Regions from separate parts of the Janibacter sp. DB-40 genome, predicted to be linked through region 1. Evidence: riboswitches for the same ligand, from Rfam matches in the RefSeq annotation. Region 1 holds a riboswitch; the other holds the start of a gene.
What was found. Region 1 has a riboswitch for cobalamin ahead of PVE36_RS01465 (iron ABC transporter permease). Riboswitches for the same ligand answer to the same signal wherever they lie in the genome.

Region 1 (15,313 bases):
GAAGGACGTCTCGGTCACCATCGAGCCCCGCACGGTGACCGCCCTCATCGGCCCCTCCGGCTGCGGCAAGTCCACCTTCCTGCGGGCGCTGAACCGCATGCACGAGGTGATCCCGGGAGCCAAGGTCGACGGCCAGGTGGTCCTCGACGGGGAGGACATGTACGCGAAGGGGGTCGACCCGGTGCTCGTGCGCCGCAAGGTCGGCATGGTCTTCCAGAAGCCCAACCCGTTCCCGACGATGTCCATCCGGGAGAACGTCCTCGCCGGCGTGAAGCTGAACAACCAGCGGATCAAGAAGTCCGATGCCGACGACCTCGTCGAGTCCAGCCTGCGTGGCGCCAACCTGTGGAACGAGGTCAAGGACCGCCTCGACAAGCCGGGCTCCGGTCTCTCCGGTGGTCAGCAGCAGCGACTGTGCATCGCCCGCACGATCGCCGTAGAGCCGGAGGTCGTCCTCATGGACGAGCCGTGCTCGGCCCTGGACCCGATCTCCACGCTCGCGATCGAGGACCTCATCACGGACCTGAAGGAGAACTACACGATCGTGATCGTCACCCACAACATGCAGCAGGCCGCCCGGGTGTCGGACCGCACCGGCTTCTTCAACATCGAGGGCACCGGCAAGCCCGGCCAGCTCGTGGAGTTCGACGACACGTCGAAGATCTTCAACAACCCCGGCCAGAAGGCCACCGAGGACTACATCTCGGGGCGCTTCGGCTGACCAGGCTCCCCCCGGGGGACGGGGGAAGACGATGGCCGGTGGACCCGCAGGGGGTCCACCGGCCGTTCGTCGTTCGGGGCGTGTGGGGTCAGAAGCCGAAGAAGATCGGGGTGAGGATCCACATGAAGATCGCGGCGCTGAGTCCCGCACCGGGGAAGGTGAAGATCCACGCGCCGACGATGTTCTTGGCCACGCCCCACCGGACGGCCTTGAGCGACTTCGTCGCGCCGACGCCCATGATCGCGGAGGTGATCGCGTGGGTCGTCGAGATCGGGGCCCGCAGTGCCGTCGCGACGTACAGGATCGAGGCCGCGGTGACCTCGGCAGCGAATCCCTGCGGCGGGTCGAGGTGGATGATCCCGCGGCCGAGGGTGCGCATGATCCGCCAGCCACCGGCGTACGTGCCCATCGAGATCACCACGGCGGACATCACGAGCACCCACAGCGGGATGCTCTGGTCGCCGCCGTCCTGATGGCCGGCGACGGTCAGGGCGAGGACGACGACGCCGGCCGTCTTCGCGGCGTCCTGCATGCCGTGACCGAAGGCCATCGCGGCGGCCGACGCGGTCTGCGCGTACCGGAAGCCCCGCTTGGTGCGCCCGGGGTGAGCATTGTGGAAAACCTTCAGGATCAGGCGCATCACGAGGAAGCCGACGCCGATCCCGACGATGGGCGAGAGCAGCATCGGGATGATGACCTTCTCGAGGATGCCCATCCACTGCACACCGGCGCCGGCTGCGAGTGCCGCACCACCGAGCCCGCCGATGAGGGCGTGCGAGGAGGAAGAGGGGAGTCCGTACCACCAGGTGAGCATGTTCCACCCGATGGCCCCGATGAGCGCGGCCGCACAGAGCACGAGACCGAGGTGCCCGTCCGGCGCCTCGATGATGCCCTGCCCGACAGTCTTGGCCACCTTGGCGCCGAAGAAGGCGCCGAAGAGGTTCGCGACCGCGGCCATGGCCAACGCCACCCGCGGGGTCAGCGCCCGGGTGGAGACGGACGTCGCAATCGCATTGGCCGCGTCGTGGAAGCCGTTCGTGTAGTTGAAGCCCATCGCCAGCAGGGTGACGAGGGCGACCGGGAGCCATTCCACGATGGTCAGGACTCCTTGATGGCGATGCTCTCGACCCGGTGGGCCACGTTCTCGAAGGCATCGGCCGCCATCTCGAGTCGCTCGATGATGTCCTTGTGCTTGATCACCTCGATGGGGTCGCTCACGGCGCCACCGAAGAGATCGCGAAGCAGGCGCCGGTAGATCGCGTCGCCCTCGTTCTCCAGGCGGTTGATCTCCACCCAGTAGTCCTTGAGCTCCTTCATTGTCGCCAACCGCGGCATGGCATCCGCGGTCAGCTCGGCCATCCGCACGATGACCTCCATCTGGGCGGTGATCTCGGGCATGAGGCCGTCCATCCGGTAGAGGACGACCGTCTGGCCGACGGACTCGATGAAGTCCGTGCAGTCGTCGAGCGCTGCGGCCAGCTCGACGATGTCGCTGTGGTCGAAGGGCGTGACGAAGCTCGAGTTCACCTTGTGGATGATCGCGTGCGTCGCCTCGTCGGCCTGGTGCTCGATGTCCTTGAGCCGGGGCGCCAGGTTCTCGCGCTCCTCGGCGCTGGCCCCCAGCATCTGGGTGAGCATCTCTGCCGCGGCGACGGCCTCGCGGGCGCTGTCGGCGAGGAGCTGGTAAAAGCTGTCATCTCGGGATTTTGCTCGTAGGAAGCCCACTCGTTCGTATCTCCAGGTCCGGGGAGGTCACGCGGTCGGGGGCCAGCCTAGAACCGTCCGGTCACTCCCGTGCCATCGGACGTCCACCTGCGGTGGGAGAGAGAGTGCGCCGGGCCGGGAGCGCCTCACGGCGCACGGCCGCTCGTAGCGGCGTTTTTTGGGACCCGGGGCTACCGCGGCCCGGCGCACTCCCCCACCCTAACGGCGACCGAGGCCACGATGTTCCCCCTTCGCAACTGCCTGGGCTCCTGCGGGCGAGCGGCCGCTGAACCGCGCAACTGCTTAGGCTCCTGCAGACGAACGGCCACTGCTCGACGCAACTGCTTAGGCTCCTGCAGACAAACGGCCACCGACCCCCGCAACTGCTTAGGCTCCTGCAGATGAACGGCCACTGCTCGACGCAACTGCTTAGGCTCCTGCAGACAAACGGCCACCGACCCCCGCAACTGCTGAGGCAGGTGCGGTGGGGTACTCAGGCCAGGTGGCCGCTGCGCCACAGGCGGGCGCCGGCCTCGAGGTCCTCGGCGGTGCCGATCATGGCCGAGGCGGAGGTGACGTCCCCGTCCTCCAGGTGCGCCCGGCCGGTCGCGATCACGCGGCAGAAGGCAGCGGCCCGCTCCAGGGCGATCGCCAGGTCCCCGTCGAAGACCCCGGAGAGGATCCGGTCGGACAGCTGGCGCACCTCGTCGACACCCGGCGGCTCGACGACGCCGGCGATGACGTGGCTCACGGGGGCGACCATCATGCCGGACGCGTACTGCCGCGCGGCCTCCAGTGGTTGGCGCTGCACCCACTCGCGCAGCAGGTACATCCGCCACAGCGCGCCCGGCAGGCTGCGCGCCGGCCGGTCGGACCACAGGTGGGCGAGCGTGTCGATGCCCAGCTCGTCGACCAGCCGGACGAGCCGGTCGGTCGTGGCCGGGTCGGCGTCGGAGCGTCCGGCCTCGACGACGGTCACCGCGGCGGCATGCGCGGCCTCGGCCGCCTCGGCAGGATCGGGGAGCGTGCCGCCATGGGCCTCCATGGCGTCGGGGCCGAAGTGGAGGGGGCGTCGGGGTCGACCGGCGTCGGCCACGGCTCAGCGCCGCCGCTGCCGGTTGAGCAGCGCCCGCACGAGCGTGACCGCCTCGGACTGGGACAGCTCGGTGCGGGAGGTCTCCCACGAGGCGTGGAGCAGGCGACGCATCTCGGAGTTGGCCCAGAGGTGCTTGCCGCCGAGGTTCTCGGCGGCGTCCCGCAGCGCTGCCGGGACGTCCCCGTCGGGCGCGAGCTCGGCGATGCCCCAGCTGTCGGCCGTCGCCGCGTCGAGCGTGCGGCCACCGAGACCGAAGGAGAGCGCGCGCTGCTGGCCGATCGCGCGGGGCAGCAGCCAGGCCAGCCCCGGGTCCGGGGCGCCGGTTCCCCCCTTCGGCGGGACGCGGAAGCAGGAGTCGCCGGAGCAGAAGGCGAGGTCCCCGGCGAGGACGAGACCGAGGCCGGAGCCGGCCGCGAGGCCCTGGACGCCGACGAGGACGATCTTGGCGGAGGAGTTGAGGAGGGCGAAGAGCTCCTCGAGGGCAGCGGCGAGCTCGAAGACGGCGGTCGTCGGGTCCTCGGACTGCTCGGCCTTGCTCGTGTCCGAGCCGACGCAGAAGTCGGTGCCGTTGCCGGTCAGCGTCAGGATGTCCACGTACGGGTCCGCGAGGGCACGCTGGACCTGCTCGCGCAGCTCGCGGGCCATGTCGAGGTCGAGCGCGTTGCCCGCCTCGGGCCGGTCGAGGACGATTCGGGCCAAGCGGTCGGATGCTTCGTACGTGACTCCCACACCTGCACCATAGTCACCCCACACACGGATGCCGACCCCTTCTCGCGATCACGGTCGCAGGTCGTGCCGGGGCTCGATGGCGCTCTCGGGGACCAGGCCGTGACGCTCGAGGGTGACCCGCAGCTGCTCGGCGGCGTCGATGTTCAACGGCCCGCTCGTCCACGCCGCGATCGGGAGGTTGACGTAGCGCTCCTCCTCCACGGCCGGCAGGTCCTTCGTCGCCGGGTTGGTCTCGAGGACCTCCACCTTCTGCTCGAAGGTCTGGCCCGGGTAGTCGACGAAGGCGATGGCGTCCGGCTGGGAGGTCACGAGCCGCTCCCACGAGACCTCGGTCCACGTGTCCGCGACATCACCGGTCGCGTTCCGCGCGCCGGCCGTCTCGATGATCGCCTGCGGTCCGCCGTACGACCCGGAGGTGAAGATCTCCTTCGTCCCCGAGTCGAAGAGGAAGACCGTCGGGGGCTCCTGCGCCTGCGGAGCCTGCTCCAGGGCCCGGCGGCGCTCCTCGATGTCCTCCACCACCGCGTCCGCGCGACCCGGGTGCCCGGTGATCCTGCCGAGGTTGGCCAGGTCGGCGTAGAGCGCCTCCCACGGCGGCATCGTCCCGCGGGCGCCGCCCTCCTGCCGGCAGCTCTCCGAGAGGACGTAGGCACCGATGCCGTGCTCCGCGAGCCCTCCCGGGGTGAAGTTCTGCTCGTCGGAGAAGCCGTAGCTCCACCCGGAGACCACGACGTCCGGCTCGTGCGCGATGGCGTTCTCCAGCGTCGGGCGGTCGGGGGAGGCGACCGGCAGACCCTCCACGACGTCCTGCCCGTAGACGGTGGACAGGGCCTCCCTGCCGTCGTCGAGTCCGGTCACCCCGGCGACCTGCTCCTCGGCGCCCAGGGCGAGGACCAGCGAGAGCAGGTTGCCGTCGCCGGTGACGTACATCCGCTCCGCGGGCGAAGGGAGGGCCACCTCCCGGTCGCAGTTGGTCACCGTCGCCCCGCCCGGCTCCGCCGCGGCGGAGCCGGCGCCGTGACCGGTACCACCGGAGCCCCCGGTGCCGCACCCGGCGAGGACGGCTGCGACGAGAGCGAGGGCGGCGGTGGTGCGCACGGTGCGACGGCGGGTCATGCGAGGGCCTTCCGGGTGGCGACTGCGGCGGCCGTGGGGAGTGCTCCCGGGCCGAGGGAGAGGTGGACCCGGCCGGTGGCCGGGTCGGTGAGACGGACGGCGTCGACGGCGAAGACCTCGCGCAGGGTGTCCGCGGAGAGGACCTCGGTGGGCTCCCCGAACGCGTGCAACCGCCCCTCGTGCAGCACGGCCACCCGGTCGAAGTGCGCGGCGGCCAGCGACAGGTCGTGCACGGCCGCCAGGACCGTGCGGCCGAGGCCGCGGACGGTCTCCAGCAGCTGGATCTGGTGGTGGACGTCGAGGTGGTTGGTCGGCTCGTCGAGGACGAGCAGGTCGGTGCCCTGGGCGAGGCCGCGCGCGAGCATCGCCCGCCGTCGCTCACCGCCCGACAGGTGCTGGCAGGGCCGGTCGACCTGCTCGGCCAGCCCGACCGCGGCGAGGGCGTCGAGGACGAGGCGCTCCTCCCCCTTCGTCCCGGCGGACCACGGTCGCCGGTGCGGGATGCGCCCCATGGCGACCATCTCGCCGACGAGCAGGTCCTCGGGCGGGCCCTCCTCCTGGCCGACGTGGGCGAGGTGACCGGCGCGCCGGCGGGGCGAGAGAGCGGTGAGGTCGGTGCCGTCGACGTGCACCGACCCGGCGGCCGGCGGCCGCAGGCCGGTCAGCGTGCGGATGAGCGTGGACTTGCCGCTGCCGTTGCGGCCGACGAGCGCGACCATCTCGCCGCGCCCGATGTCGAGGTCGACGTCGGAGAGGATCGTGCGCTCGCCGACGGCGCAGGTGAGCCCGCGGCAGGAGAGGTGGGTCATTCGCCGCCCCCCGAGTAGGTGTAGTGACGCCGACCGAGGAGCAGCAGGAAGATCGGGGCACCGACGAGGCCGGTGACGACGCTCAGCGGGATCTCCTGGGGTCGCACGACGACGCGGGCGGCGACGTCGACCCAGAGCAGGAAGAGGGCCCCGCCCACCGCGGCGACCGGCAGCACGCTGCGGTGCAGTGCCCCGACGAGGATGCGGGCGAGGTGCGGCACGACGAGGCCGACGAAGCCGATGCCGCCGGAGACGGCCACGAGCACACCGACGAGCACCGAGGTGATGACGAAGAGACCGATGCGCAGGGTCCTCACCGGCACGCCGAGCCCGGCGGCGACGTCCGCCCCGGCCGCCAGCGCATCGAGCCACGAGTGCAGGGCCATGAGCACCACCATCGCGAGGGCCACGACGACCGCCGAGGGCAGGACGCGGTCCCACACCGACCCGGAGAGGCTCCCGAGGAGCCAGAAGAGCACCGACTGGGTCGCCCGCGGATCGGCGCTGACGAAGACGAGGAAGCTCGAGACGGACGAGAAGGCGGCGGACATCACGACACCCGTCAGCACGAGGCGAAGGGGGGTGATGCCGCCCTGCCACATCGAGATGCCGAAGACGAGGGCCGTCGCCGCGAGGGCACCAGCGAGGGCACCGAGCGACAGCGCCCACACGCCGAGGCCGCCGAGGACGCCGAGCACGATGACGAGGGTCGCCCCCACACCGGCGCCCGAGGAGACCCCCAGGAGGTAGGGGTCGGCCAGCGGGTTGCGCACGAGGGTCTGCATGCAGGCTCCGGCCATCGCCAGACCGGCCCCGACGACCATGCCCGTGACGACCCGCGGGGCCCGCAGGTCCCAGACGATCGTGTCGAGGGTCGGGTCCAGACCGGGCGTGCCGGCGAGACGGGCGCGGAGCACGTCGAGCACCCCGGAGACCGCGAGCGGCTCCGAGCCGAGCGCGAGGGAGAGCACCGCGCTGCCGATGGTCAGCGCGAGGAGGAGGACGAGGAGAGGGCGGACGGGCACACGGCGCCCGCCGGGTCGGTCGTGGGACATGCGAGACTCCACCTGCATCAGGGGCCCAGATCGCGAGGCCCGTACGGATGACGGCGAGACAGCAGGTTTTCGGACTCGGGGTCGTCCCGACGGGGTCCCTTCCCGGGCTGGCGGCCCAGTGGTTCACACCCCGTCAGTCACCCTCACCGCTGCGCGACAGTTCCGGATTCGCACCGGATTCCCTTGCACTGGTGTGCGTCTGACTCGTGACGGACCCTAGCAGCGACTCCGATGTCGGTGCGCCCGTCCGTAGACTGCGCGGGAGACCGGCACGGACGAAGGGGGAGACACCAGATGCGTGGACGAGCGACCGGGGCGGCACTGGGGCTCGTGCTCGCCGTCGTGCTCGCCGGGTGCTCCCTGCCCGGCGGGGACCCCCCTTCGTCATCGGAGTCGGCGTCGTCGGGGTCGTCGTCCACCTCCTCGAGTGCGGCGGAGGCGGAGCTCGTCGAGACCTTCGAGCAGCCGGCGAAGGGCCGCGACTGGGTGGTCCTCGTCGAGGACCCGCAGGAGACCGACCGCGTCGCCGACGACCTCGAGCAGGCCGGCCTCGCGCTGACCTCGGTCAACAGGGGCATCGGCATGGTGACTCTGCGCAGCACCCGGGAGGACGTGCGGGCGAGCGCCGAGGACGTCGACGGGGTGGTGCAGGCCGTGACCGACCAGGGCGTCGGCTGGTCGCCCGACGAGGAGCCCACCTCCTCCCCCGAGGACACCGAGCCGGCGGACAGCACGCTGCAGCCCCCGGCTCCGCCGGAGGGTGGCGACCCCTTCGACGGGTGGCTGTGGGGCATGGCGGAGATCAACGCGGCCGAGGCCCGGTCGGTCACCACCGGCAGCCCCGACGTCCGCGTCGGCGTCATCGACACCGGCGTCGACTCGAGCCACCCCGACCTCGTCGAGCGCGTGGACGCGGAGCGCTCGCGGTCCTTCGTCACCGACATCCCCGGTCTCGACGGAGCGTGCGAGCACGACGGGTGCGTCGACCCCGTCGGCAGCGACGACAACGGGCACGGCACCCACGTCGCGGGCACGATCGCCGCCTCGGCCAACGGGCTGGGCGTGCAGGGCCTCGCCCCCGAGGTCGGCATCGTCGACCTGCGCGCCGGCCAGGACGCCGGCTACTTCTTCCTCGGCCCCGTCGCCAACGCGATCACCGCCGGCGCCGGGCAGGAGCTCGACGTGCTCAACATGAGCTTCTACGTCGACCCCTGGCTCTACTCCTGCCCCGGCGGTGCTCCGGAGGACTCCCCCGCCCAGGCCGCCGCGCAGGACGTGACCATCGAGCTGATGCGTCGGTCCCTCGAGCTCGCCCACGAGCAGGGCGTCACGCTCGTCACGGCCGCCGGCAACAACTCCCGCGACCTCGCGGACCCGGGCACCGACAACACGAGCCCCAACTTCGGTGGCAGCACGCACGAGCGCACGCTGAACCGGGACTGCCGGCAGCTGCCCCTCGACGGACCGCACGTCATCGGCGTCTCCTCGATCGACGAGGACCTCACCCGCAGCGGCTTCTCCAACTACACGTCCGACCCCGGTTCGGACGACGTCGCGCTCGCGGCGCCGGGCGGCACGGGCGACGACAACGGCCTGCCCATCCTCTCCACGGCATCGCGCGACGAGCTGCTCGCCACTGGAGACGTCGACGACCGGGGGCGGGTGACCGTCTCCGGGGCCCAGAAAGGGATCGTGCGCGGCTGCCCCGAGGGCATCGGCCGGGGCGAGCCGGACCCCGACGCGCAGTGCGGCCTGTACACGTGGCTGATGGGCACGTCGATGGCCGCCCCGCACGTCAGCGGGGCCGCCGCACTCGTCATCAGCGAGAACGACGGCCCGATGGCTCCCGACGAGGTCGTGCAGACCCTGCGCCGCAGCGCCCGCGACCACGGGTGCACCGCGCCCGGCAGCGATGAGGACGGTGGCGGCGGCACCAGCGCCGTGTGCACCGGCACCACGGAGCGCAACGGCTTCTTCGGCGACGGGATCCTCGACGCGGCCGCGGCCGTGCGCTGACGCACGGGCGTCCCCCTCGTCAGTCGTCCAGGACCTCCTCGGCGCTCTCGCCGGTGACGTCCTGCGCCTCGGGGTCCTCGAGGTCGAGGCCCCCGAGCGGCTCGCTGGACCAGCCGGCCAGGCGCCATCCCGACCGCGGGTCGCCCTCGAGGACGCCCATGCCGGTGTTCATGATGCTCAGGTCCGCGGCCCGGGCCGCGGTCAGGCGCGCGGCCGCCGTCGCGAAGACGCGGATGGCCGCACCGTGGCTGAAGAGCGCGACCGTCTCCCCGTCGGAGTGCTCGGCGGCGATCGCCTCCACCGCCGAGGTGTACCGGGCCAGGAAGCCGCGACCGCTCTCCCCACCACCGAGCACGTAGTCGAGGTCGCCGCCCATCCACCGCACGAGGGCGGCGATGTAGGCCTCGCGGGACCCCTCGTCCGAGCGCAGCTCCAGCTCACCGGCGGAGATCTCCTCGAGGCCCTTGCGCACCCGGATGTCGACGCCGCGCGCGAGCGCGAGCGGCTCGGCCGTCAGCTGGGTCCGCACGAGGGGTGAGGCGTAGACGCCGGAGACGGCCTCCGTCAGCACGTCGGGGACGGCGCGGGCCTGCACGTGCCCCAGACCGGTCAGGCCGGCTCCGGGGAAGGCGGTGTCGAGCGCCCCCGTGACGTTGTGGGGCGTCTGGCCGTGACGGATGAGGAGGAGTCGCACGCACCGATCGTGCCATCCACGTCCGGGACGGGACCGTCACACCCTGCACGCGACTACTACCCTGACGCTCATGCTGGAATCCGTGGCACCGACTCCTCCGCGGTCCCGGCTGCTCCACATCGGTGCGATGAAGTCCGGCACCACGGCGGTGCAACGCGCTGCGTCCCAGCGGCGCACGACGCTCCTCAGGAGTGGGGTGCGCTACCCGGGGACAGGATTGAACCACTTCACGCCGATCGCAGCCTTCATGGGCGTCCGACGCGAAGGGGAGTACCCCGACCTGTCGACATGGCACGAGCTGATGGAGGAAGTCGAGGCGGACGAGACCAACCGCATCTTCATCAGCCACGAATGGGCGTGCGAGGCCGATGACGCGATGGCCCAACGCTTCGTCGACGCACTCGGAGAGCGCGCCCACGTCGCGATCACCCTCCGCCCGCTGGCCGGGATGCTGGGCTCGTACTGGCAGGAGATCGTCAAGAACGGCCGGGTCACGCCTCCGTTCGAGACGTGGCTGCGCGACGCGCTGGCGACCCCACCCGGACTCCGACACGACGAGCAGTGGGACCGGCAGAGCGACCAGGCCGGGATGGTCGAGCGTTGGGAGCGTCTCCTCGGCCCGGACCGCGTCACGGTGATCATCGCTGACAAGGCGGACCCCGCCCGGGTGCCTGCCTCGCTCGAACGCCTGCTCGATCTGCCGCCCGGCATGCTCACGAACGCCGATGCGGACGGCGGCGCGGCGAACCGGTCGCTGTCCCCGGCAGAGGCCGAGTTCTTCCGCCGGCAGAACGAGGCGTTCAGGCGCAGAGGCGTTCCCATCCGCGAGTACGCCCTGGCCTATCGCCGCCAGGCAGTGGCCCGCATGCTGCGCACCGAACCAGACGTGCGGGGTGAGCCGCGCCGGATCGTGCTCCCACAGTGGGCAGCCGAGCGAGCCACGACCTACGGTCGGGAGATCGCGGATCGGATCGCCGACAGCCGGGTGCGCGTCCTCGGTGACCTCACCTCGCTCCACGAGCCCGTCGGAACCACCGAGCCGGGTGAGGTCCCGGTCCCCGACACCCTGCCCATCGACACCGCGGTCGAAGCGGTCGTGGCGTCGGTCCTGGTCGGGACGGGTCGAGCAGGACGCGCACAGCCGGCCGCACGGCCCCGGGCCACGCCCGTCGAGTCCGCCAAGGAGCGCGTGCGCGACCTGCCCGGCGGGCCAACGGTCCTTCGTGGAGCCCGGACCATCCTCAACCATGGACACGCGGCGACACGCCGTCTACATACTCTCCGGGCGACCGCCCGTCGATCCCGTGGGGCCGACCGCGCACGCACCGGCCCGGTTGCACGCCAAGAAGCCGCACACGACACCTAGGCCGCGCAGGACCCCGTGGACACCGGTTCGGTGGCCCGGGCCGCGCGGTCGAGAACGGGCCGGGTCTCCTCGAGGGTGAGTGCGTACCCGGTGTCCCGGTTCGCCTGGGACTTCGCGAAGATCGTGCCGACGACCTGACCGGTCGGTGACAGCAGGGGCCCGCCGGAGTTGCCCTGCTCCACCCGGGTGTTGACCGCGTAGACCTGCCGGTTGACACCCGGCGTGCCGTCGATGCCGGCTCCCCGTGCGGTGATGAGCTCACGGACTCGGCCCGCCTTGAGGTCATAGGGCCCCCCGAGGGGGAAGCCGGCGACCACCACCTCGTCACCGTGCGACTGCGGCTCCCCCGTGGGCAGCGACGGGGCCGTCAGGTCGGGTACGGCGAGGACGGCGACGTCCCGTCGCGGGTCGAAGGCGACCGTCGTCGCCGGGTAGGTCTGCCCGCTCCCGGCGACCTGGACCGAGGGCTGGTCCACGCCGGCGACGACGTGCGCGTTCGTCACGACCCGGTGGGGCGCCGCCACCCACCCACTGCCGGTCTGACCGCGCCCGCAGCCGGCCGCCAGGCCACTCACCTTGACCACGGAGTTGGCCGCCTGGTCGATGCCCGGGCCCGCGGCCACCCCCGACGGGGGTGGCTCGACCGGTCGGATCGCTTCCGGCCGGACACCGGTGAAGACGCGCGGGAAGTCGTTGGCACCCAGGGCCCGGTAGACACCGCCGAGCACCGTGTCCGCGGGCGCCGGCATCGCACGGTCGATGGTCTGGATGACCTTGGATCCGGCCACGGGCTGCGCGGCGCCCGGGAAGGCTCCGACGACGGCCGAGGCCGCCAACCACGCGACGGCGGCGCCGACGAGGAGGGCTGCGACACCGCCGAGGAGCGAGTCGAGCGCCCGGGCCGGCCGGAAGCGCACCCACGAGCGCAGGCGGAGGCCGATCATCGCGCCGAACGACTGGCCGAGCGCCGCAGCGATGAGGACGCCGACGACGAGCAGGACACCGCTGCGAAGGGGGTCCCCGCCGGCCAGGTCCGAGCGGGCGAGGACGCCGGGCAGCACCCACAGCGCGAGCAGGCCGCCACCGAGGAAGCCGACGAGGGAGAAGGCGCCGGCGACGAGGCCGGTGCGGTACATGCCGCTCACGTAGGCGGCGAGCGCGAGGAGCAGGACGATGTCCAGGACGAGTGCTCCGGTCATGGTCGCTCCTCGGGCGTGGTGGTGGGTGGGCCGTGAACGCCCCTCGCCCATCCCAGCACGTCCGTCTGGGAGCACGGTGCGAGATCCCTGGAGACCCGGGGCTCGGACCGACAGCCTACGGTCCGGGCGAACGCGGCACGAGCGGCAGGTCCGTGCCGGCAGCGGCGCCAATCCCCTGGCGGACGTGACCGACGAAACGGCTCGGATCACTCCATCGGGGAGGATACTGGAGGTCCCGATCCGTAGGGCGTCCATGGGTGCGAGAAGGTGAGCGGAGGTGACTGGCATGAGCAGCCCTGCCGTGCTCCTCAAGTACTCGGCGGTTGTGCTGATGACCCTCACCGGGGTGCTCGGCGGGGTCCTCGCTGCGCGGTCCGCGTCCTCTGATGTCGAGACCACGCAGGCGGTCGGCAGCACCGCACCCTGGCTGGTGCTGGCGATCGCGCTCAGTGCGTTCGCGTTCTGGTCTCGCCGGATCGCGCCCTGGGCCTTCATCGTGCTCACCGCGTTCACCGTGTGCGCGGCTCCGTCGAGTCCGCGCAGGGGCTGACGGACCGGGACGACCCGTTCGCGGCCATCTGGGTGCTGGTTCTCGGGGTGGCGCTGGGCTATCTCGCACTGCATCACACCCGACTGGCCGGGGGTCTGCTGGTCGCGCTCGGGGTGGATGCCTTCGACCGCCGTGGCCACCGGTCACCGCACCGAGGCCTGCGCCAGCGCGCTCACTCGGACATCTGAAACAGGCGGACGAAGGGGGGCGCTGGCCCGGTGACCGGTCACCGGTGGCCCAATGAGCCATCACAGCGTGGACGGGCAGCACACATACCGCAAGACCGTCGCGACGCTGCTCGACCAGAGCGGCGCGAGTGCTCGTACAACCCCGCACGTTCGTGGGCCCCGTGGGACTCGAACCCACAACCTACGGATTAAAAGTCCGCAGCTCTGCCAATTGAGCTAGAGGCCCGGCGGATGGGGACTTTAGTTGGAACTTTCCTGCGGAAAACCCTGGGAAGAACCAACCAAGAAAACCCCAGGCGAGAGATTACAGGTAGGACTGTCCTCATCATGCAGGGTTCGGAGATGTAGGGCACGAGGCTCGACGGGGCGCGGGGGCGTGGGGCGGGTCTCAGACTTCATACCCTTCACGGTTCGAGGTTCGAAACGTCGCGCAATCGGCGCTTCGCCTCGTGACGAAACCGTTACAAGCGACTGAAGTCGGTGCCGCGCTACAGCCTCCGCTGCACCCAGCAGCCCAAGTCTGTTGACCCGTATGGTGACCATCACACGCTCTAATGCAAGGGAGAAAGATGGCGCCGGTGGGGTTCGCGGACAAGGTCGCGTTCGTGTGGAAGGTCGCCGACAAGCTGCGGGGGACGTTCAAGCAGCACGAGTACGGGTCGGTGATGCTACCCCTGCTGGTGCTGCGGCGCATGGATGCGGTGCTCGCACCGACCAAGGAGGCCGTGCTCGACCAGGCCGTACAGCTCGGCGCCCTGCAGGCTGACCGCAAGTCCACCGGTAAGGCCGTGGATGAGGGCATGGACTACGTGCTCAAGCACGTCGCGGGGCAACGCTTCTACAGTCTGTCGCCGTTGACGTTCACGAGCATGCTGCAGAGCGACAAGGAGCTCGCGGAGCAGCTGGCCAGCTACATCCGCCGCTTGTCGGCGGATGCCTACGGCGTGATCGAGGCCTACAACTTCGACGCGAAGATCGCGCGAATGGACCGGGCAGGGATCCTCTACCCGGTGCTAGCCGATTTCGCCGACCTCGATCTGCGCCCGGCCGCGGTGAGCAACGAGGCGATGGGTTACATCTTCGAGGAACTGCTGCGGAAGTTCTCCGAGATGTCCAACGAGACCGCGGGTGAGCACTACACCCCGCGGGAAGTCATCGACCTCATGGTCCACCTGCTTCTCCACGGCAAGACCTCGCAGGAGCTCTCCGCCAACCCCAAGCCGGTGCGCACGGCCTACGACCCCGCCGCAGGCACAGCCGGGATGCTCATGGGCGCCGCGCACGGCATCACCCAGGCCAACCCAGCGGCGCGGGTACAGGTGTACGGACAGGAGCTGAACCCGGAGACATGGGCGATCGCGCAGTCGGACCTGATGATGCAGGACACCGACCCCGGCCAGATGGCCTTCGGCAACTCCCTGACCCAAGATGCCTTCCCCGGCGAGCGGTTCGACTTCATCCTGGCCAACCCGCCGTACGGGGTGGACTGGAAGTCCTACGCCAAGCCGATCAAGGACGAGCACGACAACCAGGGCTTCCACGGGCGCTTCGGCGCTGGCCTGCCCCGGGTCTCGGACGGGTCACTGCTCTTCCTGCAGCACATGCTCGCCAAGATGAAGCCGTCCGGCTCCCGCGTCGGGATCGTGCTGTCAGGTTCTCCGCTCTTCTCCGGGGCGGCCGGCTCGGGCGAGTCGGAAATCCGCCGATGGATCCTCGAGCAGGACTACCTCGAAGGCATCGTCGCCCTACCAGACTCAATGTTCTACAACACCGGCATCTCCACCTACGTGTGGATCCTGACCAACGACAAGGACGAAGGGGACCGTGGCCTGGTCCGCCTGGTTGACGGTCGGGAGATGGGCACCAAGATGCGCAAGTCGCTGGGAGACAAGCGCAAGGAGCTCACCCCGGACGCGATCGCCGAGCTCACCCGGTTGTATGGCGGCGCGCGGGATGAGTTCGCCGACGACGCGCGGGTGCGGGTGTTGGCGCGGGAGGAGTTCGGCTTCCAGCGCGTCACTGTCGAGCGACCGCTACGGCGAAGGTGGGAAGTCACCCCCGAAGCCGTCG
Region 2 (15,313 bases), 800 kb from region 1:
CTGGCTGCCGACCACCGCCATGCCGGCTGCGGCGACGAGCACACCGGAGCCCGCGCGCAGGGTGAGGTGCTCACCCAGGAGGGCCGCGCCGAGCACGACGGTGAAGGGCGCCGAGCTCTGCAGGACGAGGGAGGCGAGGCCCGTCGGCATGCCGCTGGCCATCGCGAGGTAGAGGAAGGCGAACTGCAGGACGCCGAACCCCGCCCCGTACCCGAGGAGCCACCGGGTCGGGACCTGCGGACGCGGCACGAGGACGATCGTCGGGATCGCCAGGAGGGTGAAGCGCAGCGCCGCGCACAGCAGGGGCGGGAAGACCTCGAGGGAGGCGTGGATGGCGAGGAAGTTCGCGCCCCAGATGACGGCGACGGTCGCGGCGAGCAGCCGGTGGCGGATGGGCATGACCTCGATCCTGCGCCCCTCGACCATGCAGGACAAGCGAATACTCGTGCATCATCGGGTTAGGGTCCCTGCATGGACATCCGGCACCTGGAGCTGCTGAGGGACCTGCGTGAGCGGGGGAGCCTGGCGGCCGTCGCCGCGGCCACCCACCGCACTCCCTCGGCCCTGTCCCAGCAGCTGCGCACCGCGCAGCGGGCGGCCGGGACCGCGCTCGTCGAGCAGGACGGACGCCGGCTCCGGCTCACCGAGGCGGGGGAGCTGCTCGCCGACGGAGCGGACGACGTGGCGGCGGCGATCGCGCGCGTGCAGGCCCGCCTGGAGGAGCACCGCGGTCACCCCGTCGGCCGGGTGCGCGTCGCCGGCCTGCCGAGTGCCCTGACCTTCCTGCTGCCGGGGACCTTCGCGGCGCTCGCCGGCTCCGGGGTCACCCTCGACGTCACGGACCGGGACCTCGCCGAGCCGGACTACGCGGCCGCCGCCGCGGACGCCGACATCGTCGTCGCGCACTCCCTCGTCAGCGACGTGCCGGCCGGCTCGGCGGGGCTGCACCGCACGGTGCTCGCCCGCGAACCGCTCGACGTCGCCCTCCCCGTCGATCACCCGCTCGCGGCCCGGGAGGGGCTGCGGGCCCGGGACGTCGCCGGCGAGCCGTGGATCGGCGTGCCCGAGCACTACCCCTTCGACACCGTGCTCGAGCGCATCTCCGCGGCCTGCGACGTGGCGATCAGCCCGCGCCTGCGCATGCGCGACAACCAGCTCATCGCCGCACTGGTGGCGGCGGGGGAGGGCATCGCCCTGCTGCCGCGGTACACCACGGACGAAGGGGGCGGACTCGCCCTTCGTCCCCTGCTCGACGTGCCCTCCGCCCGCTGGGTCGTCGCCCTCTCCCGGCCGGACCGGGCGGAGCGGGCCGCGGTGCGGCTCGTCACCCGCACGCTCGCCGAGGTCGGCACCGCGGTCGCCGTCTGACCCGGACGATATCCTTGGTCGGTACCGACCCCGTCACCTCCAGGAGCCGCTCCCGTGGTCACCCGCATGTCCTCCCTCTTCCTCCGCACCCTCCGGGAGGATCCGGCGGACGCGGAGCTGCCGGGGCACAAGCTGCTGGTGCGCGCCGGGTACGTGCGCCGAGCCGCGCCCGGCATCTACACCTGGCTGCCGCTGGGGCTGCGGGTGCTGCGCAAGGTCGAGGCGATCGTGCGCGAGGAGATGGAGGCGATCGGCGGCCAGGAGCTGGCCTTCCCCGCCCTGCTGCCCAAGGAGCCCTACGAGGCGACCAACCGGTGGACCGAGTACGGCGACAACCTCTTCCGCATCGTCGACCGCAAGGACGCGCAGATGCTGCTCGGGCCCACCCACGAGGAGATGTTCTGCCTCGCGGTCAAGGACATGTACACCTCGTACAAGGACCTGCCGCTGACGATCTTCCAGATGCAGAACAAGTACCGCGACGAGGCACGGCCGCGCGCCGGTGTGCTGCGCGGACGCGAGTTCATCATGAAGGACTCCTACTCCTTCGACGTCGACCAGGCGGGCCTGCAGAAGGCCTACGACGCGCACCGCGACGCCTACATCAAGATCTTCGACCGCTTCGGCTTCGAGTACGTCATCGTGCAGGCCGACTCGGGGGCGATGGGCGGCAGCGCGAGCGAGGAGTTCCTCGCGGTCAGCCCGAACGGCGAGGACACCTTCGTCCGCGACGCCTCCGGCTACGCGGCCAACGTCGAGGCCGTCGAGATCCCGGTCGCCGCTCCCGTCGAGGTGACGGCCGGCCCGGCGCACGTGGAGGACACCCCCGACACCCCGACCATCGAGACGCTCGTCGCGGCCCTGCAGGCCGACCACCCGCGCGCCGACGGGCGCCCGTGGACCGCTGCGGACACGCTGAAGAACGTCCTCGTGATGCTCGTCCACCCCGCCGACGAGGAGCACCCGCAGGGACGCCGTGAGCCGCTGGCCATCGGTGTCCCGGGCGACCGTGACGTGGACGCCAAGCGGCTCGAGGCGCAGGTGGCCCCGGCGCAGGTCGAGGGCTTCGAGGAGACGGACTTCGCCTCCCACCCGACCCTGGTCAAGGGCTACATCGGGCCGGGGGTGCTCGGGACCGAGCGCGCGTCGGGGATTCGCTACCTCCTGGACCCCTCGATCGCCGACGGCAGCGCCTGGGTCACCGGCGCCGACGAGCACGGCAAGCACGTCCTCGACCTCGTGCACGGACGCGACTTCACCGCCGACGGGCGCATCCAGGCCGCCGAGATCCGCGAGGGCGACCCCAGCCCGAGCGGCACCGGCACGCTCACCCTCGCCCGCGGCGTCGAGATGGGCCACATCTTCCAGCTCGGCACCAAGTACGCCGAGGCGCTGGGTCTGAAGGTCCTCGACGAGAACGGCAAGCTCGTCACCGTCACCATGGGCTCCTACGGGGTCGGCGTCACCCGGGCCGTCGGCGTCATCGCCGAGGGCAACCACGACGAGCTCGGCCTCGTCTGGCCGCGCCAGGTCGCCCCCTTCGACGTGCACATCGTCGCCGCCGGCAAGGGCGAGGAGATCTTCGCGGGCGCTGCCGACCTCGCCGCGCAGCTGGAGACGAAGGGCGTCGACGTCCTCTACGACGACCGCGCCGGCAAGGTCAGCCCGGGTGTGAAGTTCAAGGACGCCGAGCTCATCGGCGTCCCCACGATCCTCGTCGTCGGCAAGGGCCTGGCCGAGGGCCTCGTCGAGATCAAGGACCGCCGCACCGGCGAGCGGCGTGAGGTCCCGGTCGACCGGGCCGTCGAGGCCGTCCTCGCCGAGGTCAGGGGCACGTCATGAGCATCGACGAGGTGCGCCACCCGCTGGCCGTCCACGAGCGGCCGGCTGCGGGCCCGGTGCACGCGGTGATCTTCGACTGGGGCGGCACCCTCACGCCCTGGCACACCATCGACCTGGGCCAGCAGTGGCGCGTCTTCGCCCGCGAGGTCCACGGCATCCCCATCGACTCCGACGAGGTGCCCCAGGAGGACCTCGACCGGGCGCAGGAGCTCGGCGAGCGGCTGCACGCCGTGGAGCAGGCGGCCTGGCAGCGGGTGCGGGAGGACCACCGCAGCGCCCGCCTCGACGACATCCTCGCCGAGGCCGGCGTCGACCCCCGGGAGGACCGCCACCACGTCGCGCTCGCGGCCTACCGGCGGTTCTGGGAGCCGCACACCCGCACCGACCCGCAGGTGCGACCGCTCCTGGAGGGACTGCACGCCCGCGGCCTCAAGGTCGGCGTGCTGTCCAACACCATCTGGAGCAGCGAGTTCCACCGGGAGATCTTCGCCCGCGACGGGGTACTCGACCTCATCGACGGCGACGTCTACTCCTCGGAGCTGCACGTGATGAAGCCGCACGCCGAGGCCTTCGAGGCGGCCTGCGCGGCCCTCGGGGTCGAGCCGGTCAACGCGGTCTTCGTCGGCGACCGGCTCTTCGAGGACGTCCTCGGCTCGCAGGAGGTGGGCATGCGGGCGATCTGGGTGCCGCACAAGGACATCCCGACCGACGAGCAGGTCACCGTCGACGCGACCCCGGATGGCGTGGCCGAGTCCCTCGTCGACGTGCTCGACGTCCTCGACCCGTGGCTCGCCGAGGGCGACTGACCCGGCCGACCTGCTGCCGGCGCGTGCGCCGTCGGGGTCACCCGCTGCCGAGCACCGCGAGCACCTCGTCGACGACCAGCCAGGTCGCCAGCCCCAGCACGAGGACGAGGCTGGCCTGCCACACGGCTGCCGGGAGCCACGTGAGCCGGGCGAGGACACCGACGTCACTCGTGGCGTCGACCCGGCCGAGCACCGTCGCGAGGTGGCGCCATGCCCCGACGAGGAGCACCATGCCGACCCCCACGAGCACGTGCTGCTGCAGCACGTCGTCCCGCCACCACCACAGCGCACCCGTCCCGGCCAGTGCGGCGATGACGACCGCACCGGTGAGTGCCGACCGGACGAAGAGCAGCGCGACCCCCAGCCCCGCCAGCAGCGCCGTCAGGACGGGGGCGGCCCAGCCCTCCGCCGCGACCCACACGAGGAGCGCCCCGACGAGCGCCGGTGCCGGGTAGCCGGCCCACGTCGTCGCGATGACGCCCGGGCCCGTGGGACGGCCGACGGTCACCGCGTGACCGGACATGTCCGCGCGCAGCACGAACCCGCGCAACCGACGGCCGACCGCGACGCCCACCACCGCGTGCGCGAGCTCGTGCACGAGCGTGACGACGAGGCGCAGCACGCGCCACGCCGGCCACCAGAGCACGGCGACGGCCGCGACGACGAGCACCGTGGCCAGGCCGGGCGCCGCGAGGCGCGGGGTGCGCGCAGCGGGCAGGGCACGGTCAACGATCTCGGTGAGCAGGTCCACGCCGCTGACCGTACGGGGTGGGCCTGCGTGCCCGTGGCAGTCTGGGCGCATGACGCACGTGCTGGTCCTCGGTGGCACCGCCGAGGCCCGTGACCTCGCCGCCCGTCTCGAGGCGAAGGGAGTCCCCCTCACCTCCTCGCTCGCGGGCCGGGTCTCCTCGCCGCGGTTGCCGGTCGGGTCGGTGCGCGTCGGTGGCTTCGGGGGAGTGGCGGGGCTGGTCGACTGGATCGCCGAGCACGACGTGGGCGCCGTCGTCGACGCGACCCACCCCTTCGCCGGGACGATGGGCTCCCATGCGGCGCAGGCCTGCTCGCAGACCGGCATCCCGCTCCTGCGACTGGCCCGCCCCGGCTGGGCGGACCACCCCGACGCCGCCGACTGGACCTGGGTCTCGGGCCACGTCGCCGCCCGTGAGGCGGCCGACGCCCTCGGCGGGACCCCTTCGTCACGACCGGTCGGCAGACCCTGCACCACCACCTGGTGGCCTGGGCCGACCGGGAGGTCGTCGTGCGGCTCGTCGAGCCGCCGGAGGACCGGCTGCCGCGGGCGTGGACGGTGCTGCGCTCGCGCGGGCCCTTCGACGTCGAGGGTGAGGAGGCGCTGCTGCGCGAGCACGGGGTCGGGGTGCTGCTGACCAAGGACTCCGGTGGGGGCTTCACGGCGGCCAAGCTCGAGGCCGCCCGGGCCCTCGGGATCCCGGTGGTCGTCGTCGCCCGGCCTCCGCGTGCCGAGGGTGTCGCGCAGGTCAGCGACGCCGCGTCGGCCGTCGACTGGGTGCTCGCCCGCTCCTGAGCCGGATGACCGGGACGACCGCGACGACAACGGCTGCCCCGAGGGTGATGGCACCGACGCGACGGGCCAGCCGCACCGCGCGGGGGAGGTCCGCCACCGAGACCGGACGCCCGTGGCCGAGCGCCGGGCGCTCCTCGACCCCGCTCGCGTAGACCGTGCGGCCACCGAGGCGGACACCCAGTGCCGCCGCGAATCCCGCCTCGACCGGGCCGGCGTTCGGGCTGGGGTGGTCCTTCCCGTCCCGGATTGCCGTGCCGACCACCGCTCCCGCGCGAAGGGGGACCGCCGCGGCCGTCGCGAGCACGGTCACCCTGGCCGGCAGCCAGCCCAGGGCGTCGTCGAGGCGGGCGGCGGCCCAGCCGAAGCGCGCGTACCGCTGCGTGCGGTGGCCGTGCATCGCATCGAGGGTGTTGGCGGCGCGGTGCAGCACCACCCCGAGCGGCCCCAGGAGCGCCCCCACACGAGCGTGCCCACGACGGCGTCCGAGGAGTTCTCCGCGACCGACTCGACGGCCGCCCGCGCGACCTCGTCCGCGGTGAGGTCGTCGGTGACCCGCCCGACGAGGTGGCGCACCCGCGCTCGGGCCCCCGGCAGGTCGCCGGCGGCGAGCAGGTCGTGCACGGCCGTGCCCTCCCGCCCCAGGCTCGTGCCACCGAGGGCGGCCCACGTCAACACCGCGGTGGCGCCGCCCCGCGCCGGCGCGGGGAGCCGACCGGCGGCGAGCCCGAGGGCGAGCACCGGCGCCAGCACGATCGCCTCGGTCGCCACCCCGGCTGCGCGCGAGTTCGCGTAGGTGCGGGTCTCGACCCAGCCGGCCCAGGAGCCGAGGAGGGCCACCGGATGACCCCGACGCGGGTCACCGAGGAGCTGGTCGGCGACCCACCCCGCGACGAGACCCACCGCGACGGGTGGAGCCGCGGGCAGCGTCACGCCCCGCCCTCCACGGAGCCGTCCACGTCCTTGACGGTGAGCACCTGCCCGGCGACGACGAGGAGCACCCGGTCGGCGCTGGCGGCGAGGCGCTGGTTGAGCAGCCCGAGGCGGTCGGCGAAGACCCGCCCGGAGCGGTGCTCGGGGACGACCCCCCAGCCGACCTCGTTCGTCACGGCGACGACGTGCGGTGACGCGTGCCAGGCGGAGTCGAGCGTGGCGATGCGGTCGTCGAGCCGCGGTCCCCACCGTGACTCGGGAGCCTCCCACGCGCCGAGCTCGTCGAGCTGCGCGGTCAACCACGTGCCGAGGCAGTCGAGGAGCACCGGCCCCGTGGCACCGGTGAGGGCAGCGGCGGCGTCGGTCGTCTCGACCGTCGACCACGACGCGGGTCGCCGGTCCCGGTGCCGGGCGACGCGTGCGGTCCAGTCGGCGTCGTCGCTGCGGGGGCCGGTCGCGAGGTAGGTGACCGGGGCGTGGAGCGGCAGGTGCGGGGGCAGCAGCAGCGACTCCGCATGCCGGGACTTGCCGGAGCGGACACCGCCGGTGACGAGGACGCGCATGCTCACCACGCCAGGGTGAGGACGACGAGGGTGGTGGTCAGGGTGACCTCGACGGCGGCCCCGAGCACGTCACCGTTGATCCCGCCGAGGACGGCGAGGGCCTTCTCGCGCAGGAGGACCGGGGCCAGCAGGCCGAGGACGACCGCGAGGAGGACCATGAGGCCGCCGCGTAGCAGGTCCCTGCCCTCGAGGAGGGACAGCTGGGGGAGGGTCGCGAGGAGGAGGACCCCGGCCATGACGATCGCGAGGGCCCCCGCGGCGACGACGGGCACGGTGCCGACGAAGGCCGCCGCCATCCGGGAGCCGTCCGCCGGTGTCGCGTCCGTCGCGCACAGCCGCGCGCACACCGACCGGGAGAGCAGCACCGCGGCGGCCACGACGAGGGCCCCTCGCCAGCCGGCGGCGAGGAGGTCGGCGATGGCGGCGGCCTGGAGCAGGAGCACGAGCACGAGGGCCGCGGCGCCCATCGGGCCGATGTCCCCGCAACGCATCACCGTCAGCGCCCGCTCGCGGTCCCAGCCGGCGCCGAGTCCGTCGACGACGTCCGCGAGCCCGTCGAGGTGCATGGCCCGGGAGCCGTGCGCGAGCACGAGGAGGACGAGCCCGCCGGCGACGAGGGGCGGCAGCCCCACCTCGACGCCCGCGGCCACCAGTCCGGCGAGGAGGGCGAGGGGCAGTACCGCGACGGGCGCGAGCAGGAGCGCCGCGCGGGCCGTGCCCCCATCGAGCGTGACCGTGCCGCTGGGGATCCTCGTGAAGGTCCCCAGTGCCAGCCGCAGCCCGTCGCCGGTCGTGCTCACCCGAGGTCCTCCATGCCGGCCAACGCCGCCACGACGTCCCCGACGACGGTGATCGCGGGCGGGGCGATGCCCCCTTCGTCCGCGGCGCGTGCGATCCCCGACAGGGGAGCGCGCACGACCCGCTGGTCGGGGCTCGCGCCGTTCGCGATGGACGCGGCCGGCGTGGCCGGGTCGAGGCCGGCCTCGACGAGGGCCCGCGCGATGGGACCGAGCGTGGCCACCCCCATGAGCACGACGAGGGTCAGGCCGGAGGTGGCCAGCGCCGGCCAGTCGACCTCGCTGCGCGGGTCCTCGGGGGCCACGTGCCCGGAGACGACCGCGACTCCCTGGGACAGGCCGCGGTGGGTGACGGGGATCCCGGCGAGGGCGGGCACGGCGAAGGCCGAGGAGACGCCCGGCAGGACCTCGACGGGGATGCCGGCGTCGGTGCACGCCTGCCACTCCTCGCCGCCCCGGCCGAAGAGGTACCCGTCGCCGCCCTTGAACCGCACGACCGTCCGGCCGGCGCGCGCGTGCGTCAGGAGGATGTCGTTGATGCGCTCCTGCGGGGTGAACTCCCCGCGGGGGATCTTGCCGACGTTGATCACCTCGGCCTGCGGGGCATGCTCGGCGATCGAGGCCAGGGGTGCGAGCCGATCGGTGACGACGACGTCCGCCGCGGCGAGCGCGTCGCGTCCGGCGAGGGTGAGCAGACCCGGGTCGCCGGGCCCGCCGCCGACGAGGAGGACGCGGCCGGTGCCGTCGCTGGGGGGAGTGCTCATGCTGACCTCGTGTGCTCTCGTCGTGGCAGGATCCGACCCAGCTCGCGCAGCAGGCCGTCGATGGTGTGCGGGTCACGGACGGCGATCCGTACCCACGAAGGGTCCAACCCCGGAAAAGTATCCCCCCTGCGCACGGCCCAGCCGCAGGTGCGCAGCTCGTCGCGGACGCCGGGGCCCACCCGGGCGAGGACGAAGGGGGCGTGCGTGCCGGTCGTCGGGACGCCGAGGTGGGCCAGCCCGGTGGCGAGGTGGGCGCGCCAGCGGGTGGTCTCCTCGGCGGCGCGAGCGGCCTCGGTCACGGCGTGGGGAGCGGCCGTCTCGGTCATGACGCGCAGCGCGAGGGAGCCGACGGACCAGTGCGGCTGCTGGGCGGCGAGGGCGGCGACGAGGTCCGGGTCGCCGGCGACGTATCCCGCGCGCAGGCCTGCGACGGCCCACGTCTTGGTCAGCGAGCGCACCACGAGGAGCCCGGTGAGGTCACCGGGCAGCAGGGACTGCGTCTCGCCGGGCACCGCGTCCATGAAGGCCTCGTCGACGAGCACGACGCGTCCCGCCCGCACGAGGGAGCGGATGGCCTCGGCCCGGTGGAGCGCCCCCGTCGGGTTGGTCGGGTTGCCGAGGACGACCAGGTCGGCGTCGCCGATCTCCTCGGCGGCGGCGTCGGTGAGCGCGAAGTCCTCCTCCGGTCGCAGGAGCACCCGACGCACGTCGTGGCCGGCCGCGACGAGGGCTGCCTCCGGCTCGGTGAACTGCGGGTGGACGACGACGGCGTCGCGCGGGGTGAGGGCGCGCGCGAGGAGGGTGAACGCCTCGGCGCCGCCGCTCGTCGGGAGCACCTGGTCCCGCGCCAGGCCGTGCCGGGCAGCGAGTGCGTCGCGGGCGCGGGTGGCGTCCGGGTAGGTCCCGACCGAGGTCAGCTCGTCGACCAGTGCCGCGGCGAGCCACGCGGGTGGCCGGTCCAGTCGCACGTTGACCGCGAGGTCGACGAGGTCGTCGGCGAGCTCGGCGTCGCCGTGGTGACGCAGAGGGTCGCCCTGCTCTCCGGACACGATGGTTCTGCTCGGCGAGGTTCGGCAGGGATGCCCCTTGGGGCTTCGCGGCGGTTCCTGAGGTGCGAGTCCGCCCGGCGGGCGAGCCTCGAAGGGCCGCCCCTGAGTCGGGGCACGCCCTCCCGAACCCGACCAGGCTGCCGCCGCGGTGACGAAGGAAGAGGCGAGGCCGGGAGAGCCGGCCCAGTGGGTGTGCAGGTAGGAGGCGACGAGGGTGGCGCGACCCGTGCCGGCGGGATCGAGGGCGAAGCCCTCCTCGCGCCCGTCGAGCGACCAGGCGGCGCTCGTCCCCGCGCCGGGGGAGGTCCGGGTGCGGTGGAACTCGTGCCCCGTGACACGCGTGCCGGCCGGTCCGAGCACCGAGTCGGTCGCCGAGAGCGCCTCGCGGTAGCCGAGGGTGAGCCGCCGGCCCATCGCGGCCCGTGCCGGCACGGCGCCGACCATCGGGTGGTCGTCGAGGGAGTCGGCGAGGTAGAGCATCCCCGCGCACTCGGCCACGGTCGGCATCCCGGCGGCGACGGCGGCCCGGATGTCCTCCACGAGGGGGCGGTTCGTCGACAGTGTCCGCGCGTGGACCTCGGGGAAGCCTCCGCCCAGATACAACCCGCACGTCCCTGCGGGCAGCGCCGCGTCGCGGGCGGGGTCGAGCTCGACGACCTGTGCGCCGGCGGCCTCGAGCAGCTCGACGGTCTCCGGGTAGCGGAAGGTGAAGGCACGCCCGCCGCCGACGGCCACGACGGGCCGGTCGGCGCCGGCCGGGACCGAAGGCTTCACCGCGACCCCGGGCGACCACGGCTCGACCTCCGGGTCGGGAGCGGTGCCCGCGGCGCTGAGCAGCGCGTCGAGGTCGAGGTGCTGCTCGGCGACCGCGGCGATGTGGTCCAGCGTCGCGGCGGCGGAGTCGCGCTCGGCGGCCGGGACGAGCCCGAGGTGGCGCGAGGGGACGTGCATCCCGGCGTCCCGGGCGAGCACGCCCCACACGGGGACGCCGACGGCCTCGACGGCCCGCCGGGCCTCCTCCCCGTGCCGGTGGGTGCCGGCCTTGTTGAGCACGACGCCGACGACGTCCAGCCGCGGGTCGATCGCCGCGAGCCCGTGCACGGTCGCGGCGACCGTCCGGGACGTGGCGGAGATGTCCACGACGAGCACGACCGGGGTGCGGGTGAGCGTCGCGACGTGCGCGCTGGAGGCGAAGCCGTCGGTGCCCAGGCGCCCGTCGAGCAGACCCATGACCCCCTCGATGACGGCGATGTCCGCGGCCGTGGGGTGCGTGGCCCCGCGGGCGAGGAGGGGAGCGACCCTCCCTTCGCCCACCAGCCACGGGTCGAGGGTGCGGCTCGCCCGGCCGGTGGCGAGCGCGTGGTAGCCGGGATCGATGTAGTCGGGCCCGACCTTGGCCGGTGCGACGGCCAGGCCGCGGCGCGCCAGGGCCGCCATGATCCCGACGGCGACGGTCGTCTTGCCGTGCCCGGAGGCGGGGGCGGCGACGAGCACGCGGGGAAGGGGGGCGCTCACCTGCTCCGGTGAGGTCACCACTCGATGCCCTTCTGGCCCTTCTGGCCGCGGTCGAAGGGGTGCTTGACCTTCGTCATCTCGGTCGCGACGTCGGCGATCTCGAGCAGCTTGGGGTGCGGGTCGCGGCCGGTGATGACGACGTGCTGGTAGCCGGGGCGCTGCCTCAGCGTCTCCACCACGTCGTCGACGTCGACCCAGCCCCACTTGAGGACGTAGGTGAACTCGTCGAGCACGTAGACGGTGTGCGTCTCCGCGCCGAGACGGCGCTTGATCTCGGCCCACCCCTCGCGGGCGTCCGCGGCGTGGTCCTCCTCGGTCCCGGCCTTGCGCGACCAGGACCAGCCCGAGCCCATCTTGTGCCACTCGACGGGCGCGCCCTCGCCGGTCTCCTCGTGCAGGCGGCCGAGGGTCCGGTAGACCTCCTCCTCGCCGATCCGCCACTTGGCGGACTTGACGAACTGGAAGACGCCGATGGGCCAGCCCTGGTTCCAGCCGCGCAGCGCGAGCCCGAAGGCGGCGGTGGACTTGCCCTTGCCGGTGCCGCCGTGGACGACGACGAGCGGGGAGTGGCGGCGCTGCCGCGTGGTGAGGCCGTCGTCCGGCGTGACCGGAGTGCGTCCGCGGGCCATCAGGCGGCGCTCCGTCGGGTGTGGGTGCGGTCGGTGACGATCTCGACGAGACCGCTGGCGGCGACCTGCTCGAGGGGGAGGTGCTCGGCGCCCATGCGCGCCGCGAGGTCGGCGGCCAGGCCCATGCGGAAGCGGCCCGACTCGCAGTCGACGACGACCGTCTCCGCGGAGGACGCCGCGTCGCCCCACCGGTCGGCCACCACCCGGGACCGGGCGAGGGCGTCCTCGCCGGCCGTCGCGCGGCCGTCGGTGACGAGGACGACGAGGGCGCGTTGGTGGCGGTCGCGCACCCGCTCGCGCGCGACGACGCGGGCGACCTCGGTCAGGCCCTCGGCCAGGGGCGTGCGACCGCCGTGGGGCAGCTCCGCCAGCCGGGCGGCGGCGGCGTCCACGGACGATGTCGGCGGGAGGACGACCTCGGCGCCCGTGCCGCGGAAGGTGATCAGCCCGACGCGATCGCGGCGCTGGTAGGCGTCCAGCAGCAGGGACAGGACCGCGGTCTTGACCTCGCTCATCCGCTTGCGGGCGGCCATCGACCCCGAGGCGTCGACGGCGAGGAGCACGAGATTGGCCTCCCGGCCGCGGGTGACGGCGTGGCGCAGGTCGGCGCCGGTGACCCGGGCGGGACCGAGGCCGCTCGCGCGGCGGGCGGCGGAGGCGCGAAGGGTGGCGGTCAGGTGCACGGGCGAGCCCGCCGGTTCGCGGTCGGCCGGGTGGACGCCGACCACGCGGCCGCGGGGAGTCAGCGCGGGGGAGCGCCGCCCGGACGGGCCGGAGCCGACGCCGGCCAGCTCGAGCCGACGGGCGCGGTAGGGCTCCTGCGCGCTCGCGGTGCCCACCGGGACCGGCATGCCGCCGGGGGCGCGTCCCCGGACTCGGGCGAAGGGGGATCCACCGGGTCGGAGGCGTCGTCCGGCGCGTGGTCCGTTGCGGCGGGTGACGGTGCGTCGCGGCCCTCGTGCGCTACCTCACGCGGTGGGGTAGCGCACGAGTCGTCGGAAGCGCCGTCCGGCCCGTCGCCCTGCGGTGCGTCCTCCTCGGGGCCGCCGTCGCCCCCTTCGCCGTCGCCGGGGGAGTCCCCACCACCGGGCGGGTCGTCCTCCGGCTCGTCGTCGAGGAGCGCGTCGAGGAGGTCCTCGTCCAGGCCGGGGGCGTCGAAGGGGGCACGGCGCCGTCGGTGGGGGAGCGAGAGCAGCGCGGCGGCGCGGACGTCCGCACGGGTGACGTGGTCGCGGCCCTGCCAGGCGGCGTGGGCCGCGGCGGTGCGCGCGGTGACGATGTCGGCGCGCATCCCGTCGACGTCGAAGCCGGCGCACACCCGGGCGATGGTGCGCAGCGTGCGCTCGTCGAGCCGGACGTGGCGCACGGCCTCGCGGGCGGCGGCGAGGCGCTGGGTCAGCTCGGCCTCGGACGCGGCGAAGCGCGCGGCGAAGCCCACGGGGTCGGCGTCCGAGTCGAGTCGCCGGCGCACGACCTCGGCGCGCTCGTGCGGGTCACGACTGGCCGCGACGTGCACGGTCAGGCCGAAGCGGTCGAGCAGCTGGGGGCGCAGCTCGCCCTCCTCGGGGTTCATCGTGCCCACGAGGGTGATCCGGGCCGGGTGCGAGATCGAGACGCCGTCGCGCTCGACGGTGTTGCGCCCCATGGCCGCCGCGTCGAGGAGGACGTCGACGAGGTGGTCGTGCAGCAGGTTGACCTCGTCGACGTAGAGGATCCCGCGGTGGGCGTCGGCGAGCAGCCCCGGTTGGTAGGCGGCCTCGCCGTCGCCGAGGGCGCGGCGCAGGTCGAGGGAGCCGACGACCCGGTCCTCGGTGGCGCCGACGGGCAGCTCGACGAGTCGTGCCGGTCGGGTCGTCGCCGCACCGGTGTGCGGGCCGTCGGGGCACTCCTCGGTGCGGTCGGGGTCGCACCCGAAGCGGCAGTCCTGTGCGATGTGCTGCTCGGGCAGGACGGAGGCCAGCGCGCGCACGGCGGTGGACTTGGCCGTGCCCTTCTCACCACGGACGAGGACACCACCGATCTCCGGGGCGATCGCGCTGAGCACGAGGGCGGTCGTCAGCTCCTGCGCGCCGACGAGTGCCGTGAAGGGATAGCTGGGTGCAGAGCCGGAGCGGGTCACTGATGCCTCCTGGCGAGTGTCCACGCTCGCCGTACGACGTCGCCGGGGCGGGCTCGCTCCGACGAGCGCAGACCGATGTCCTGGCTTGGCCCGTGGGCCTTCACAGTGGCGGGACCGCTCCGGATTCGCACCGGATTCCTCGGTTGGCTGCGCCGGGCGCCAGCATGCCACAGGTGGTCGTGGGCCTATGGTTGGCCTCCGTGATCGACGTCGTGGGTATCGGTGATGACGGCTGGGTCGGCCTGGACGACGGGCGGCGCGGCCTCGTCCGCGACGCCGCCACCGTGCTGGGCGGCCGGCGACACCTCGACCTCGTGGCCGAGCACACCGCCCCCGGGACCGACCTCGTGGCCTGGCCCAGCCCCCTTCGCCCCGCCCTGCCGGGACTGCTCGAGTCCGCCGAGTCGGTCGGTGACGTCGTCGTCCTCGCCAGCGGCGACCCCCTTCGCTCCGGGATCGCGACGACCCTGATCGACCTGCTCGGGGCCGACCGCGTGCGCATCCACCCGGCGGTCTCCTCGGACGTCCTCGCCCGCGCCCGCCAGGGCTGGTCCGCCGAGGAGACCACCGTCGTCACGACCGTCGGCCGTGACCTGCGGGCGGTGCTGCCGCACCTGGCCCCCGGATCCCGGATCGTCGTACTCTGCTCGGACGGCGCGGACCCGGCCCACCTCGGTGTGCTGCTGGCCGAGCACGGCTGGGGCGCAACGCAACTCACCGCACGCTGGCACCTGGGCGGCCCGGGCGAAGGCGCGCTCGCCGCCCGCGCGGACGCCTTCGCCGGGGCCACCTCGGACCTCGTCCTGTGCTGCCTGGACGTGCGCGCCGACGATCCGGGTGCGGTGACGACCGCCGGGGCAATGCCGGGGCGGGTGGAGGACTTCGTCGAGCACGACGGGCAGGTGACCAAGCGGGACGTGCGCGCCAGCGCCCTGGCGCGGCTGCGGCCCACCCCCGGCGCGCACCTGTGGGACCTCGGCGCCGGCAACGGGACCATCGCCCTGGAGTGGTGCCTGGGCGCCGACCGGGCCACCGCCACGTGCGTCGAGAAGGACGCCGCCCGCGCCGAGCGGATCACCGCCAACGCCCGCGCCCTCGGCCTGGCCGGTCGGGTGCACGTCATCCACGACGACACCGCGACGGCCGACCCGAGCGCGCTCACGCGGCCGGACGCGGTCTTCGTCGGCGGGGGACTGGCCGAGCCGGTGCTCGGGAGGGCCTGGTCCTCCCTTCGTCCCGGGGGCCGCCTCGTCGCGCACGCGGTGACCCTCGACGGGGAGGCCGTGCTGCACGCCCTGCACGCACGCACCGGCGGGGACCTCACCCGCCTGACCGTCGAGCGGGCCGTCCCACTCGGCGCCCACCTGTCGTGGACGCCGGCCCGTGCC

Region 2: it holds a riboswitch for cobalamin, as region 1 does, so the genes downstream of both, PVE36_RS05330 (ATP-binding protein) here and PVE36_RS01465 (iron ABC transporter permease) in region 1, are expected to answer to the same signal.

The regions. Positions count from the first base shown of each region.
Region 1 covers NZ_CP120360.1:297,919-313,231, reverse strand. Annotated here, with positions in the region: gene pstB (phosphate ABC transporter ATP-binding protein PstB) at 1-721, shown strand, start outside; gene PVE36_RS01495 (inorganic phosphate transporter) at 810-1,814, opposite strand; gene PVE36_RS01490 (DUF47 family protein) at 1,820-2,446, opposite strand; gene PVE36_RS01485 (hypothetical protein) at 2,919-3,521, opposite strand; gene PVE36_RS01480 (enoyl-CoA hydratase/isomerase family protein) at 3,525-4,250, opposite strand; gene PVE36_RS01475 (ABC transporter substrate-binding protein) at 4,299-5,366, opposite strand; gene PVE36_RS01470 (ABC transporter ATP-binding protein) at 5,363-6,175, opposite strand; gene PVE36_RS01465 (iron ABC transporter permease) at 6,172-7,230, opposite strand; cobalamin riboswitch at 7,273-7,449, opposite strand; gene PVE36_RS01460 (S8 family serine peptidase) at 7,525-9,246, shown strand; gene PVE36_RS01455 (histidine phosphatase family protein) at 9,266-9,940, opposite strand; gene PVE36_RS01450 (hypothetical protein) at 10,011-11,306, shown strand; gene PVE36_RS01445 (MarP family serine protease) at 11,303-12,505, opposite strand; gene PVE36_RS01440 (hypothetical protein) at 12,792-13,055, shown strand; gene PVE36_RS01435 (hypothetical protein) at 13,022-13,243, shown strand; tRNA gene PVE36_RS01430 (tRNA-Lys) at 13,397-13,469, opposite strand; gene PVE36_RS01425 (class I SAM-dependent DNA methyltransferase) at 13,813-15,313, shown strand, end outside.
Region 2 covers NZ_CP120360.1:1,099,984-1,115,296, forward strand. Annotated here, with positions in the region: gene PVE36_RS05260 (EamA family transporter) at 1-399, opposite strand, end outside; gene PVE36_RS05265 (LysR family transcriptional regulator) at 472-1,368, shown strand; gene PVE36_RS05270 (proline--tRNA ligase) at 1,423-3,210, shown strand; gene PVE36_RS05275 (HAD family hydrolase) at 3,207-4,016, shown strand; gene PVE36_RS05280 (M50 family metallopeptidase) at 4,054-4,767, opposite strand; partial or broken gene PVE36_RS05285 (precorrin-6A/cobalt-precorrin-6A reductase) at 4,817-5,116, shown strand; gene PVE36_RS05290 (precorrin-6A/cobalt-precorrin-6A reductase) at 5,248-5,559, shown strand; partial or broken gene cbiB (adenosylcobinamide-phosphate synthase CbiB) at 5,513-6,489, opposite strand; gene PVE36_RS05300 (bifunctional adenosylcobinamide kinase/adenosylcobinamide-phosphate guanylyltransferase) at 6,486-7,052, opposite strand; gene PVE36_RS05305 (adenosylcobinamide-GDP ribazoletransferase) at 7,055-7,852, opposite strand; gene cobA (uroporphyrinogen-III C-methyltransferase) at 7,849-8,613, opposite strand; gene PVE36_RS05315 (cobyrinate a,c-diamide synthase) at 8,610-11,198, opposite strand; gene cobO (cob(I)yrinic acid a,c-diamide adenosyltransferase) at 11,192-11,806, opposite strand; gene PVE36_RS05325 (VWA domain-containing protein) at 11,806-12,645, opposite strand; gene PVE36_RS05330 (ATP-binding protein) at 12,549-13,925, opposite strand; cobalamin riboswitch at 13,978-14,104, opposite strand; gene cbiE (precorrin-6y C5,15-methyltransferase (decarboxylating) subunit CbiE) at 14,126-15,313, shown strand, end outside.